DNA from 3 places in the Buttiauxella sp. AC038 genome. Region 3 is predicted to be linked to each of the others. Evidence: riboswitches for the same ligand, from Rfam matches in the RefSeq annotation. Region 3 holds a riboswitch; each other region holds the start of a gene.
What was found. Region 3 has a riboswitch for thiamine pyrophosphate ahead of thiB (thiamine ABC transporter substrate binding subunit). Riboswitches for the same ligand answer to the same signal wherever they lie in the genome.
Positions count from the first base shown of each region.

Region 1 (4,220 bases), 4.0 Mb from region 3:
GCCCGCAGGTAACGATCGTTCTTCAGTTCAGTCATTTTGCATTTCCTTTGGCTGGAACTCTAAATACATTCCGCCAGTTTACCACGTCATTCATACTCTGCCCGACACAGGGCGACAGTGTCTTCAATCAGGCGACGAGCCACCGTACCCGGTGGAGGCAATAACGGAAGTTGGTCATACCGATACCAACCCGCATCAAGTAACTCTTTCGGGTCGATTTCAATTTCGCCGCTGTCATATTCCGCCATAAATGCGGTCATCAGCGATTGCGGGAACGGCCAAGGTTGGGAAGTTACATAGCGTAAATTCTTCACACGAATGCTGCTCTCTTCCATCACCTCACGCGCCACGGCCTGCTCGAGGGTTTCCCCAACTTCGACAAAACCGGCCAGCACGGTATAAATTCCACCGCGATGGCGTGTGTGCTGAGCAAGCAGGATATGGTCTTCACGACGGATAGCCACGATTATGCACGGTGAAATTTGTGGATAGTAGCGTTCACGACAATGGTTACACAGCATCGCCCATTCAGTTTTGCTGACGTGCATTTCATGGCCACAGTAGCCACAGAACTTATGCGAGCGATAGAACTCCGCTAACTGCACGCCACGCCCAGCAAGTTGAAATAACCCTGGGTCCTGGTCAATAACCTGGCGCACTGAGCCCATATCCGCACGGCGATGTTGCCGCACTAACCACACCGGCTCACTTTCCCACTCGCCGATATGCATCCCAACCGCACCATCAAGCTGAAAATCTTGTGCTGCTCCGTGAGGTAGCTCACCTTTCGGCAACCACAATTTTTGTTCATGACTGACGATAAACCAGCCCTGATCTAACTTTTGAATTACACGTTCCATAACCTGGTGCACATCCCCGAGTTCGCTGGTATAAACAAATGGTCGTAACAATTTTGGGTACGTTTGCGTTACATCTTTTACTCACGGAATCACGGAGTCAATCATGCTTAACCAGTTAGAAAATCTGACTGAGCGCGTCGGTGGTAGTAATGAGTTAATCGACCAATGGCTATATGCCCGCAAACATTTATTGGTGGCTTATTACAATATGGTTGGGATCAAGCCTAACAAGGAATCCCATACCGCGCTCAATGAAAAGGCTCTGGATAACTTTTGCCATAATCTGGTGGATTATCTTTCTGCCGGTCATTTCAATATTTATGAACGCATTATCAGCGAAATGGAAGGCAGCAGCCCACTTTTAGCCGCAACTCATCTTTATCCGCAGCTTGAAGCCAACACCCAGCACATCATGGATTTTTACGATTCGCATCTCGAAAGTGCTATCGATGATGATAACTATATTGAGTTCCAGAAAGCGTTATCCGGCATCGGTGAAGCACTGGAATCACGTTTTTCACTGGAAGATAAACTCATTCAGTTAGCTTACGACCACGATATAAATGACAGTGCTAACGATACCGGCAACCTTGCACGCCCGGCTTGAGTTCTGCGCTGTTAACGAGTAGTTTACATAACGACCCGTAGCAATACGGGTTTCTTCTTGTCGGAGTGCCGAGTGTTTAACTGAACACCGGCTGAGACCGTTAATTCGGGATCCGCGGAACCTGATCAGGCTAATACCTGCGAAGGGAACAAGAGTAATTCTGCTTTTGGGTTCACCCGTACGCGGGCGCCCCACATTTATTACTCCTCCGTTGTTCTGGCAAGCCACTCCTTGATATTTACTGGAATGAGCTATGTCTATTACTGAAAAAAAACAAACCGCCGCGAACAACGCGCTGCTGCCCAGCATTTTATCCATACGCTGGAAGGTACTGCTTTCCCTAATTCCCAACGCATTTATCTAACTGGCTCACGCGATGATATCCGCGTACCGATGCGCGAAATTCAACTTAGCCCAACCGCAACGGGCGGTACGAAAGAAAACCCTCTGTTCACCCCTAACGATGCCATTCCGGTGTATGACACTTCAGGTCCGTATGGCGACCCGGCAATCAGCATCGACGTTCTGTGCGGGCTTTCACCACTGCGTGAAAGCTGGATTAGCGAGCGTGATGATTGCGAAACACTGACCGACCGTAGCTCTGCATATACCAAAGAGCGCCTTGCTGATGATGGTCTGGACGAATTGCGTTTTGAAACACAACTCACGCCGAAGCGCGCAAAAGCCGGGAAAATTGTCACGCAGTTGCACTATGCACGCCAGGGCATAGTGACGCCGGAAATGGAGTTTATCGCCATACGTGAAAACATGGGCCGCGAACGCATTCGCGATGAAGTGTTACGCCACCAGCACCCAGGCCAGAGTTTTGGTGCTCTCGTGCCAGAAAACATTACTCCTGAATTTGTACGCGATGAAGTCGCCGCAGGCCGGGCAATCATTCCCGCCAATATTAACCACCCTGAGTCTGAGCCGATGATTATCGGCCGTAATTTCCTTGTCAAAGTGAATGCCAATATCGGCAACTCAGCGGTCACCTCCTCGATTGAAGAAGAAGTGGAAAAACTGGTGTGGTCAACGCGCTGGGGCGCAGACACCGTGATGGATCTTTCCACCGGCCGCTATATCCACGAAACCCGCGAATGGATTTTACGTAACAGCCCAGTCCCTATCGGCACCGTGCCCATTTACCAGTCGCTGGAAAAAGTAAATGGCATCGCTGAAGACCTGACCTGGGAAATGTTCCGCGACACACTCCTGGAACAGGCCGAGCAAGGCGTGGACTATTTCACCATTCACGCCGGAGTGCTGCTGCGTTATGTGCCGATGACGGCCAAACGCCTGACCGGAATTGTGTCGCGCGGCGGTTCGATTATGGCGAAATGGTGCCTGTCACATCATCAGGAAAACTTCCTGTATGAGCACTTCCGCGAAATTTGCGAAATCTGTGCCGCTTACGACGTTTCACTCTCGCTTGGCGACGGCCTGCGCCCTGGCTCCATTCAGGATGCCAACGATGAAGCGCAATTCTCTGAGCTGCATACGCTTGGCGAGTTGACCAAAATTGCCTGGGAATACGATGTGCAGGTGATGATTGAAGGCCCGGGACATGTGCCCATGCAGATGATCCGCCGCAATATGACCGAAGAACTGGAGCACTGCCATGAAGCTCCGTTCTACACGCTCGGCCCGCTGACCACCGATATTGCACCGGGTTACGACCATTTCACCTCAGGTATTGGTGCAGCCATGATTGGCTGGTTCGGCTGTGCGATGCTTTGTTACGTCACACCAAAAGAGCATCTTGGCCTACCGAATAAAGAAGATGTTAAACAGGGGCTGATTACCTACAAAATTGCGGCACATGCCGCAGACCTGGCAAAAGGCCACCCTGGTGCGCAAATCCGCGACAACGCGATGTCGAAAGCCCGTTTTGAATTCCGCTGGGAAGACCAGTTTAATCTCGCGCTTGACCCTTTCACCGCCCGCGCCTATCACGATGAAACCCTGCCGCAGGAATCCGGCAAGGTCGCGCACTTCTGTTCGATGTGCGGACCAAAATTCTGCTCGATGAAAATCTCCCAGGAGGTTCGCGATTTCGCCGCTAAGCAAGCCATAGAAGTTGGCATGGACGATATGTCGCAATCCTTCCGTGCAAAAGGTGGCGAAATTTATCTGCGTCAGGAGGAAGTGTGATGAGCACCCCCGCCTTCCCTTCTGTGCCCAAACGACTCGGGTTGTATCCGGTAGTGGATAGCGTCGAGTGGATTGCCCGCTTACTGGAGGCGGGAGTACGCACCCTTCAATTACGGATTAAAGACAAACGCGACGAAGAAGTTGAAGCCGACATTACTACTGCCATTGCGCTTGGTAAGCGATATGAGGCGAGGTTATTCATCAATGATTACTGGCGACTGGCGATAAAACATCGTGCTTACGGTGTTCATCTGGGCCAGGAAGATCTGGATGTCGCTAATCTGGATGCCATCCGCGATGCGGGCCTGCGCCTCGGGCTTTCGACGCACGACAATATGGAAATGGATCGCGCCCTGGAAGCACGCCCTTCTTACATCGCGTTGGGGCATGTTTTTCCAACTCAAACCAAGCAGATGCCGTCCGCTCCTCAAGGGCTTTCGCAACTCGCAGCCCACATCAAAACGCTGGGCGATTACCCGACTGTCGCCATCGGTGGAATAAGTATTGAGCGCGTTCCTGCTGTACTCGCAACGGGCGTTGGAAGTGTCGCAGTTGTGAGCGCAATTACTCTGGCCCCAGACTGGCGAGCGGCAACAGCG
Region 1 covers NZ_CEEDCQ010000001.1:4,709,461-4,713,680, forward strand. The annotation lists gene hemE (uroporphyrinogen decarboxylase) at 1-35, opposite strand, end outside; gene nudC (NAD(+) diphosphatase) at 87-860, opposite strand; gene AC0IXI_RS22260 (Rsd/AlgQ family anti-sigma factor) at 964-1,467, shown strand; TPP riboswitch at 1,519-1,632, shown strand; gene thiC (phosphomethylpyrimidine synthase ThiC) at 1,780-3,621, shown strand; gene thiE (thiamine phosphate synthase) at 3,621-4,220, shown strand, end outside.
Region 1: linked by a shared signal. The riboswitch ahead of thiC (phosphomethylpyrimidine synthase ThiC) and the one ahead of thiB (thiamine ABC transporter substrate binding subunit) in region 3 are both predicted to bind thiamine pyrophosphate.

Region 2 (4,220 bases), 950 kb from region 3:
CATTCAACAAACACTAAACCAATAAGTTGCTATTAATTTTCATATAAATTTTAGTAACTAGTCAACCGGAATATATGATTAACCAAAAACAAATGTTATTAACATGCTGCGAATGTTGTTTTATGATGCTTATATGTTTTATTAAAGTTTAAAAATGAGTTGATATATTTTCATTGAGTAATAGTGTGAAGCATAAGTAAGTGAATTGAAAATATATCCAGAAATAGACATTTCTTTAGCAAGGTTAGGATTCTAATACATTCCTTAAGTCACCTGATGTCTTGAGCAACTAATTATTTATCGCCCTGTTCTTAAACAATCGTCAAATTGCGTTAATACTTTATCCATTTCTTTTGAGTAAGGAGTTTGTAAGTTTAGCTTTAAATAAGGAATCGGTTTATTAAACCAGACATCATGGATCTTACCAAAATCTGGTGATTTTCTAATTTTACAAAGACTCTGATTTACCAGTGACTTAAATTCTTTGTCATCGTGCGGCAGTAGTATGACAAAGAACTGTGGTTTCCCAACACCTTTATCGCTAATTGAAAATAAATTTTTATCGCTATGAGCCTCAATGATTTCTTTTAATGAAATATCGTTGATAAAAGCAGCCGATGTTTTGCCACTGCGCATCAGTTCAAAAGCTTTTTCCATGGTTGGAGTCGTAATAACGAATAAATTGAGATTCAACTCACGATTGGTCTGGTTAAGCGCAAGAGCATCAACTGATCCCGAAGTTACACTAACAGTATGACCCGCTAATTGATCAATGGATGATATCTTTTTGTTCTTTAAAGTTGCGAATCGTGTATATGAATAAGTATAGGGACTTGAATAGTCTGCAATCGTTTTCCATTCAATAACGTTAGCATTAACTGAACAGATCATATCTACCTTTTTCTCACGCAATAATTCATCTCTTTCTGGTAGATATTTGTTCTCAATATAATTAACTTTTAAATCCGGTATGTTCAGATGTTTGCTGATATCACTAACGATAACGTTACATAAATCGATAACATAACCAACAACTTTGCCATCCGATGCTACATAAGAAAAAGGTGGGGCATCACGATAGGCGATGTTTATTTGATGAGTTTTTGTGATGCTCTCTATTGTCTTTGAAAGCTGAGCTTGAGCAACAGAGACAAACAGCCCAGAAACAAGAAAAACACACATATTTAACCAATTGAATATTTTAGCACTGCTGTTTTTATTAAGTAAAACTTTGTTATCGATATTCATATAGGATGTTAATTTTATGTTTTTTATAAGAAAAGATCATAGGTAATTATATGTTTCTAGTTATACACATAAAGCATGCTGTTGCCAATTTCATTATAACGAATCAGATAGTTCCGAGGAGTGATTTAGTATGTTTTAAATACATTGCGATCATTTAATGGTCAAGTTATTTCAATGTGTTAACAGTGTTTTGTGAGATTAAATAATCCATGGAAATAATTTTACTGGTTGGTAAAAAATAATAAATGATGAACTCGTTAACTATGCTCAATTAATTTTTTAGATTTATGTTAATAGGTGTGGGGCGGTGTTTTCATTAATAGTCAAATCCTGATAAAGATGATGCTTGAGAGAGTTGGTCACTATTTCACTGTGCGCACTTAGATTAAGAACTTGTTTGTCTGACTTCCTGCTGGCATTATCCTGAGCAGGGATTAACGGAGCGTTAATCGCAAGTATTTGATTTTGAATTAAATGACTCGGGGTGCCCTTCTTTGTGAAGGCTGAGAAATACCCGTACCACCTGATCTGGATAATGCCAGCGTAGGGAAGTCAGATGCCTGCCAGGTCATCTCTTCTTCACGCCGGGCAGGAGCTTTTAATATGCAGCCTGACCTGCTACCCGGCCACCTTGCCGCGTCGGTTTTACACAATTTACATCAAGCTTCTCCTTTGGTTCACTGCATGACTAACGATGTGGTGCAGAGTTTTACCGCCAACGTGTTGCTCGCTATTGGCGCGGCTCCGGCAATGGTCATTGAGCCAGAAGAAGCCGCACAATTTAGCCCTATAGCCTGCGCTCTACTCATCAATATCGGCACACTCACCTCTGAGCGCAGTACCGCAATGCTTGCTGCCATTCATGCTGCGAACCAATCTTCTATCCCCTGGGTGCTCGACCCCGTGGCCGTCGGTGGCCTGGAGTTTCGTACACAATTTGCACGCGCGATCCTTGAATTAAAACCGGCCGCAATTCGTGGTAATGCGTCGGAAATCATGGCGCTTGCGGGCGAGCACAGTGGTGGGCGAGGTGTGGACAGTTCTGAAGAGGCGCTTTCAGCTCTACCCGCGGCACTTAAGCTTGCCCAGATTACTGGTGCGATTGTTGCGGTAACAGGTGAGGAGGATTACGTCACCGATGGGGAAAATGCCTGGAGCATTGCCGGTGGCGGCGTGTTGATGACGCGTGTTGTTGGCACAGGATGTGCACTTTCCGCAGTTGTTGCTGCCTGTTGTTCATTGCCTGGCTCCCGGTTAGACAATGTCGCTTCCGCCTGCCAGTTTATGAAATGTGCTGGCGAACAGGCAATTGCTGCAAGCCGCGGGCCTGGTAGTTTCACTCCAGCCTTTCTGGATGCGCTTTACGCACTAAATGCGGAGGCTCTGGTATGAAAGGAGTTAAACGCATTAACGCGCTAACTATTGCAGGAACCGACCCAAGTGGTGGCGCGGGTATCCAGGCTGACCTTAAAACGTTCTCGGCATTGGGCGCGTATGGCACCAGCGTTATTACCGCGCTGGTTGCACAAAACACACGTGGAGTGCAGTCGGTTTATCGTATCGAACCTGTGTTTGTCGCCGCCCAGCTTGATTCTGTGCTCAGCGATGTGCGTATCGACACCATTAAAATTGGTATGCTGGCTGAAACCGATATCGTTGAAGCGGTGGCGGAGCGGTTGGCATTTTACCAAGTCAAAAACGTGGTGCTCGATACGGTGATGCTGGCGAAAAGTGGCGACCCGTTGCTTGCGCCCTCTGCGGTAGAAAGCCTGCGTCGTCGGCTGTTGCCGCAGGTGGCGTTGATCACTCCGAATCTGCCGGAAGCCGCCGCGCTGCTGGATGCGCCTCATGCCCGGAATGAACGCGAAATGAAAGAGCAGGGGGATGCGTTGCTGGGGATGGGATGCAAGGCCGTGCTGATGAAAGGCGGTCATCTTGATGACGCTGAAAGCCCAGATTGGTTGTTTACTCGAAGTGGAGCGCAGCGTTTTACTGCACCACGTGTGCAAACGCGTCATACGCATGGTACGGGCTGCACACTGTCCGCCGCACTTGCGGCACTTTATCCACGCTATAACGACTGGCCTCAAACTATCACTGCGGCGAAAAAGTGGCTGTCTCAGGCATTAGAACAGGCGGATTCGCTGGAAGTGGGCAACGGAATTGGACCAGTTCATCATTTTCACGAGTGGTGGTAATGGCGTAAATCTCCGCCGGGCATAAAACGTTACACCATAAAACAAACCGATAGTGCTCCCGTAGGTGGCGAATACCGTGAGTCACGGCCAGGATTATGTCTGCCTGTTTTAACAAAAGCAGGCCAGGAGAATCCATCCTCAGCGGGCAGGGTGCTCGCTGAATTTACGGGAGCGTATTATGACTGATATTGCGCAGCTGCTTGGCAAAGATGCCGACAGCTTGTTACAGCATCGTTGTATGACTATTCCGGCAGACCAGTTGTATCTGCCTGGTTCGGATTATGTAGACCGCGTGATGGTGGATAACAACCGCCCGCCTGCAGTGCTACGAAACATGCAAACGCTGTATAACACCGGGCGGCTTGCTGGCACTGGCTACCTTTCCATTTTACCGGTCGATCAGGGTGTTGAACACTCCGCTGGGGCATCGTTTGCGGCAAACCCTCTCTACTTTGACCCGAAAAACATAGTTGAACTGGCGATTGAAGCGGGCTGTAACTGTGTCGCTTCAACCTATGGCGTGCTGGCCTCGGTATCGCGCCGTTACGCGCACCGCATTCCTTTCCTCGTCAAACTTAACCATAACGAAACGCTCAGCTACCCAAACACTTTTGACCAGACGCTGTACGCAAGCGTTGAGCAGGCGTTCAATATGGGCGCGGTGGCAGTGGGGGCGACCATTTACTTTGGTTCGCCAGAGTCACGTCGCCAAATTGAAGAGATTTCAGCGGCGTTTGAACGCGCACATGAGCTGGGGCTGGTCACTGTTCTTTG
Region 2 covers NZ_CEEDCQ010000001.1:1,706,733-1,710,952, forward strand. The annotation lists gene AC0IXI_RS08155 (transporter substrate-binding domain-containing protein) at 298-1,248, opposite strand; TPP riboswitch at 1,719-1,815, shown strand; gene thiM (hydroxyethylthiazole kinase) at 1,852-2,640, shown strand; gene thiD (bifunctional hydroxymethylpyrimidine kinase/phosphomethylpyrimidine kinase) at 2,637-3,446, shown strand; gene fbaB (class I fructose-bisphosphate aldolase) at 3,625-4,220, shown strand, end outside.
Region 2: linked by a shared signal. The riboswitch ahead of thiM (hydroxyethylthiazole kinase) and the one ahead of thiB (thiamine ABC transporter substrate binding subunit) in region 3 are both predicted to bind thiamine pyrophosphate.

Region 3 (4,220 bases):
AACTTAACAACTGGCGACCGTTTCATATGTACCTCCTCGCTTTCAACGTTGATGATTATTGGCGTAATATGAGGAAAGTTAAATTGATGAGTTTCTGACGGGAGTTCCTCTTTTATGTCCAGCAGTCGTCTGCAACAACAGTTCATACGTTTATGGCAAAACTTTGAAGGTAAACCGCAGGAAACCACGCTCAATGAGCTGGCAGATCTGCTGAATTGTTCCCGCCGCCATATGCGTACACTACTGAGCGCGATGCAGGAAAAGGGCTGGCTCAGCTGGAAAGCAGAGGTCGGGCGCGGCAAGCGTTCACAGCTGGAATTCCTGTATACCGGCCTTGCGCTGCAACAACAGCGGGCAGAAGATCTTCTCGAGCAGGATCGTATTGATCAACTGGTGCAGATCGTCGGTGACAAAGCCGCAGTACGCCAGATGTTGATCTCCCATCTGGGCCGCAGCTTCCGCCAGGGGCGGCATATCCTGCGCGTGCTCTATTACCGCCCGCTATTAAATCTGTTACCAGGCTCGGCATTACGCCGCTCGGAAACCCATATTGCCAGGCAAATTTTCAGTGGGTTAATCCGTATAAATGAGGAAAATGGGGAACTGGAAGCAGATATTGCCCATCACTGGCAGCAAATTTCCCCATTACACTGGCGTTTTTATCTGCGCCCCGGCATTCATTTTCACCATGGCCGCGAACTGGACATGCTGGATGTCATGACATCTTTGCAACGAATTAATGCGTTGCCACTCTACGCACACATTACGCAAATCAGCTCGCCAACCACATGGACGCTGGATATCACGCTCTCGCAGCCCGACCAATGGCTACCTTGGTTATTGGGCAGTGTTAACGCAATGATCCTGCCGCGTGAATGGCAGACATTAAGCAATTTTGCCCGTCAGCCTGTTGGGTCAGGCCCCTATTCGGTGGTGCGCAACAATAACAACCAATTGAAAATTCAGGCTTACGATGATTACTTCGGCTATCGCGCATTGATTGACGAGGTAAATTTCTGGGTATTGCCAGAGATCGGTGAAGATGTCAGTTGCGCAGTGCAACTATCGGGCATGCCTGATAGTGAAAAAGCCGTCGAAAGCCGTCTGGAAGAAGGCTGCTATTACATTTTGTTTGATAGGCGATCCAAATCTGGCAGTAATGACGACGTTCGCCGCTGGCTAAGCCATGTGTTGGCCCCCATTCATCTGCTTTATAGCGCGGGTGCTCAAAACCAGCAGTACTGGTTTCCTGCGTATGGTTTACTGCCGCGCTGGCACCACGCGCGCCCACAACCGGTGCTTGAAAAACCTGATAGTCTGGAATCTGTAACGCTGACGTTTTACCGCGACCACGTTGAACACCGCATGATCAGTAAAGTGATGGAAGAGTTGCTGGCCCGCATGGGGGTAAAACTGGTGGTGCAGGAAGTCAGTTATGAAGAGTGGCACCAGGGTGAGGCAGAAAGTGATATCTGGCTGAACAGTGCCAACTTCACGCTGCCGCTGGAGTTTTCACTCTATTCGCATCTTTATGAAGTGCCGCTGATTCAGAAATGCATTGCGAATGACTGGGAAACGGATACCCGAAAATGGCATAACGGTGAGCTTTCGCTCCCGGAATGGTGCCAGAGTCGCGTTGAAAATAATGATATTTTGCCGTTAATCCACCACTGGCTGCGCATTGAAGGGCAACGCAGTATGCGCGGTGTGCGAATGAACACATTGGGTTGGTTTGATTTTAAATCGGCATGGTTTGCACCACCGGAACCGCAATCTTTGAGTACGGGTAAAGAGCTTTCGTAAGTTTCACAAAATCATTACAATGCACGCGTTCTCAACGGGGTGCTAAGACGAAAGTCTGGCTGAGATAATACCCGTCGAACCTGATCCGGATAACGCCGGCGAAGGGATTTGAGGCTCAATTCTCAAAGTCCTTTGCCACCCCTAATTCCAAGAGGTGCAAAGTGTTCAAAAAATTCCTGCCGTTACTGGCGCTCATCGCAGCCCCTGTTTTCGCCAAACCCCTGCTGACTGTTTACACCTACGACTCCTTCGCTGCCGACTGGGGCCCAGGCCCTGCGGTAAAAAAAGCCTTTGAAGCGGACTGCAATTGCGAGCTGAAATTCGTCGCACTCGAAGATGGTGTTTCCTTGCTTAACCGCCTACGCATGGAGGGTAAAAACAGCAAAGCTGACGTGGTTTTAGGGCTGGATAACAACCTGCTGGAAGCGGCGGCACAAACGAAATTGTTTGCTCCGAGCAATGTTGAAACCAGCTCGCTAAACATTCCTGGCGGGTGGAACAACAATACCTTTGTGCCATTCGATTACGGTTATTTCGCTTTTGTGTATGACAAAAACAAACTCAAAAACCCGCCGAAAAGCCTGAAAGAATTGGTTGAAAGCGACCAGAAATGGAAAGTGATTTACCAGGATCCACGCACCAGCACGCCAGGTCTCGGCCTGCTGTTATGGATGCAAAAAGTATATGGCGACAAAACGCCTGAAGCCTGGGCGAAACTGGCGAAGAAAACCGTCACCGTCACCAAAGGCTGGTCCGAAGCCTACGGCCTGTTCCTGAAAGGTGAAGGCGATCTGGTGATGAGCTACACCACTTCTCCGGCATATCACATTATTGAAGAGAAAAAAGATAACTACGCGGCAGCCAATTTCAGCGAAGGGCACTATTTGCAGGTCGAAGTAGCGGGCCGCCTGGCCTCCAGCAAACAGCCTGAGCTGGCGCAAAAGTTCATGAAATTCATCACAACGCCTGAATTCCAGAACACCATTCCAACCGGCAACTGGATGTATCCGGTAACAGATGTGAAATTGCCGGAAGGCTTTAACGGCCTGGTCAAACCACAGACCACGCTGGAGTTTAGCCCGCAAGACGTTTCATCCCATCGCGCCAGCTGGATCAGTGAATGGCAACGCTCCGTCAGCCGCTGATCCCCGGCTGGCTGATTCCAGGGCTATGCGCCGCCACGCTGGTGGTCGCCGTCGCCCTGGCAGCTTTTCTGGCGTTGTGGTTTAACGCGCCTCAAACCGATATCCGCGCATTGGTGCAGGATAGTTATTTGTGGCATGTGCTGCGCTTCTCTTTCTGGCAGGCATTTCTCTCGGCTGCCCTTTCGGTGCTCCCGGCTATTTTTCTGGCCCGGGCGCTTTACCGACGCCGTTTCCCAGGGCGATTAGCACTGTTACGTCTGTGCGCCATGACGCTGGTGTTGCCGGTGTTAGTTGCCGTGTTTGGGATTCTGACGGTGTATGGCCGCGAAGGCTGGCTGGCCTCATTGTGCGCCAGACTTGGCATCGAATGGGGGTTCTCACCGTATGGCCTGAAAGGCATTTTGCTGGCACACGTATTTTTCAACTTGCCGATGGCAACCCGCCTGCTGCTTCAGGCGCTGGAAAATATCCCCAGCGAACAGCGCCAGGTCGCCGCACAGCTTGGTATGCAGGGCTGGAATTTCTTCCGCTTTGTCGAATGGCCGTGGCTACGGCGCCAGATCCTTCCTGCCGCCGCACTGATTTTTATGCTCTGCTTCGCAAGTTTTGCCACCGTGCTTTCGCTCGGCGGCGGGCCGCAGGCAACCACCATTGAACTGGCTATCTTCCAGGCCCTCAGTTACGACTACGATCCCGCACGTGCGGCACTGCTCGCAATAGTACAAATGGTTTGCTGCCTTGGCCTCGTTTTGATGAGCCAGCGGCTGAGCAAAGCGATTCCGGTGGGAATCAGCCAAATGCAAGGCTGGCGCGACCCGCAAGATAACCTACGCCGAAAACTGTGCGACGGGTTGTTAATTTCACTCGCAATGTTGCTGCTATTGCCCCCGCTGCTGGCGGTCATCATTGATGGCATCAACAGCGGATTTAACAGCGTGCTTTCACAGCCAATTCTCTGGCAGGCATTATTCACCTCGTTAAGAATTGCAGTCGGCGCGGGGCTGATAAGCGTCGTCATTACGGTAATGCTGCTGTGGAGTTCGCGGGAATTGCGCCTGCGCAACCGCGCATTTGCCGGGCAAGCGCTGGAGTTGAGCGGCATGTTAATTCTCGCCATGCCAGGCATCGTGCTGGCGACCGGCTTTTTCCTGTTGCTTAATAACACGGTAGGTTTGCCGCAATCCGCCGATGGCATTGTGATTTTCACCAATGCATTAATGGCGGTTCCTTACGCCCTGAAAGTGCTGGAAAACCCAATGCTGGATGTGGCAG
Region 3 covers NZ_CEEDCQ010000001.1:757,828-762,047, reverse strand. The annotation lists gene sgrT (glucose uptake inhibitor SgrT) at 1-26, opposite strand, end outside; gene sgrR (HTH-type transcriptional regulator SgrR) at 115-1,803, shown strand; TPP riboswitch at 1,829-1,928, shown strand; gene thiB (thiamine ABC transporter substrate binding subunit) at 1,965-2,948, shown strand; gene thiP (thiamine/thiamine pyrophosphate ABC transporter permease ThiP) at 2,924-4,220, shown strand, end outside.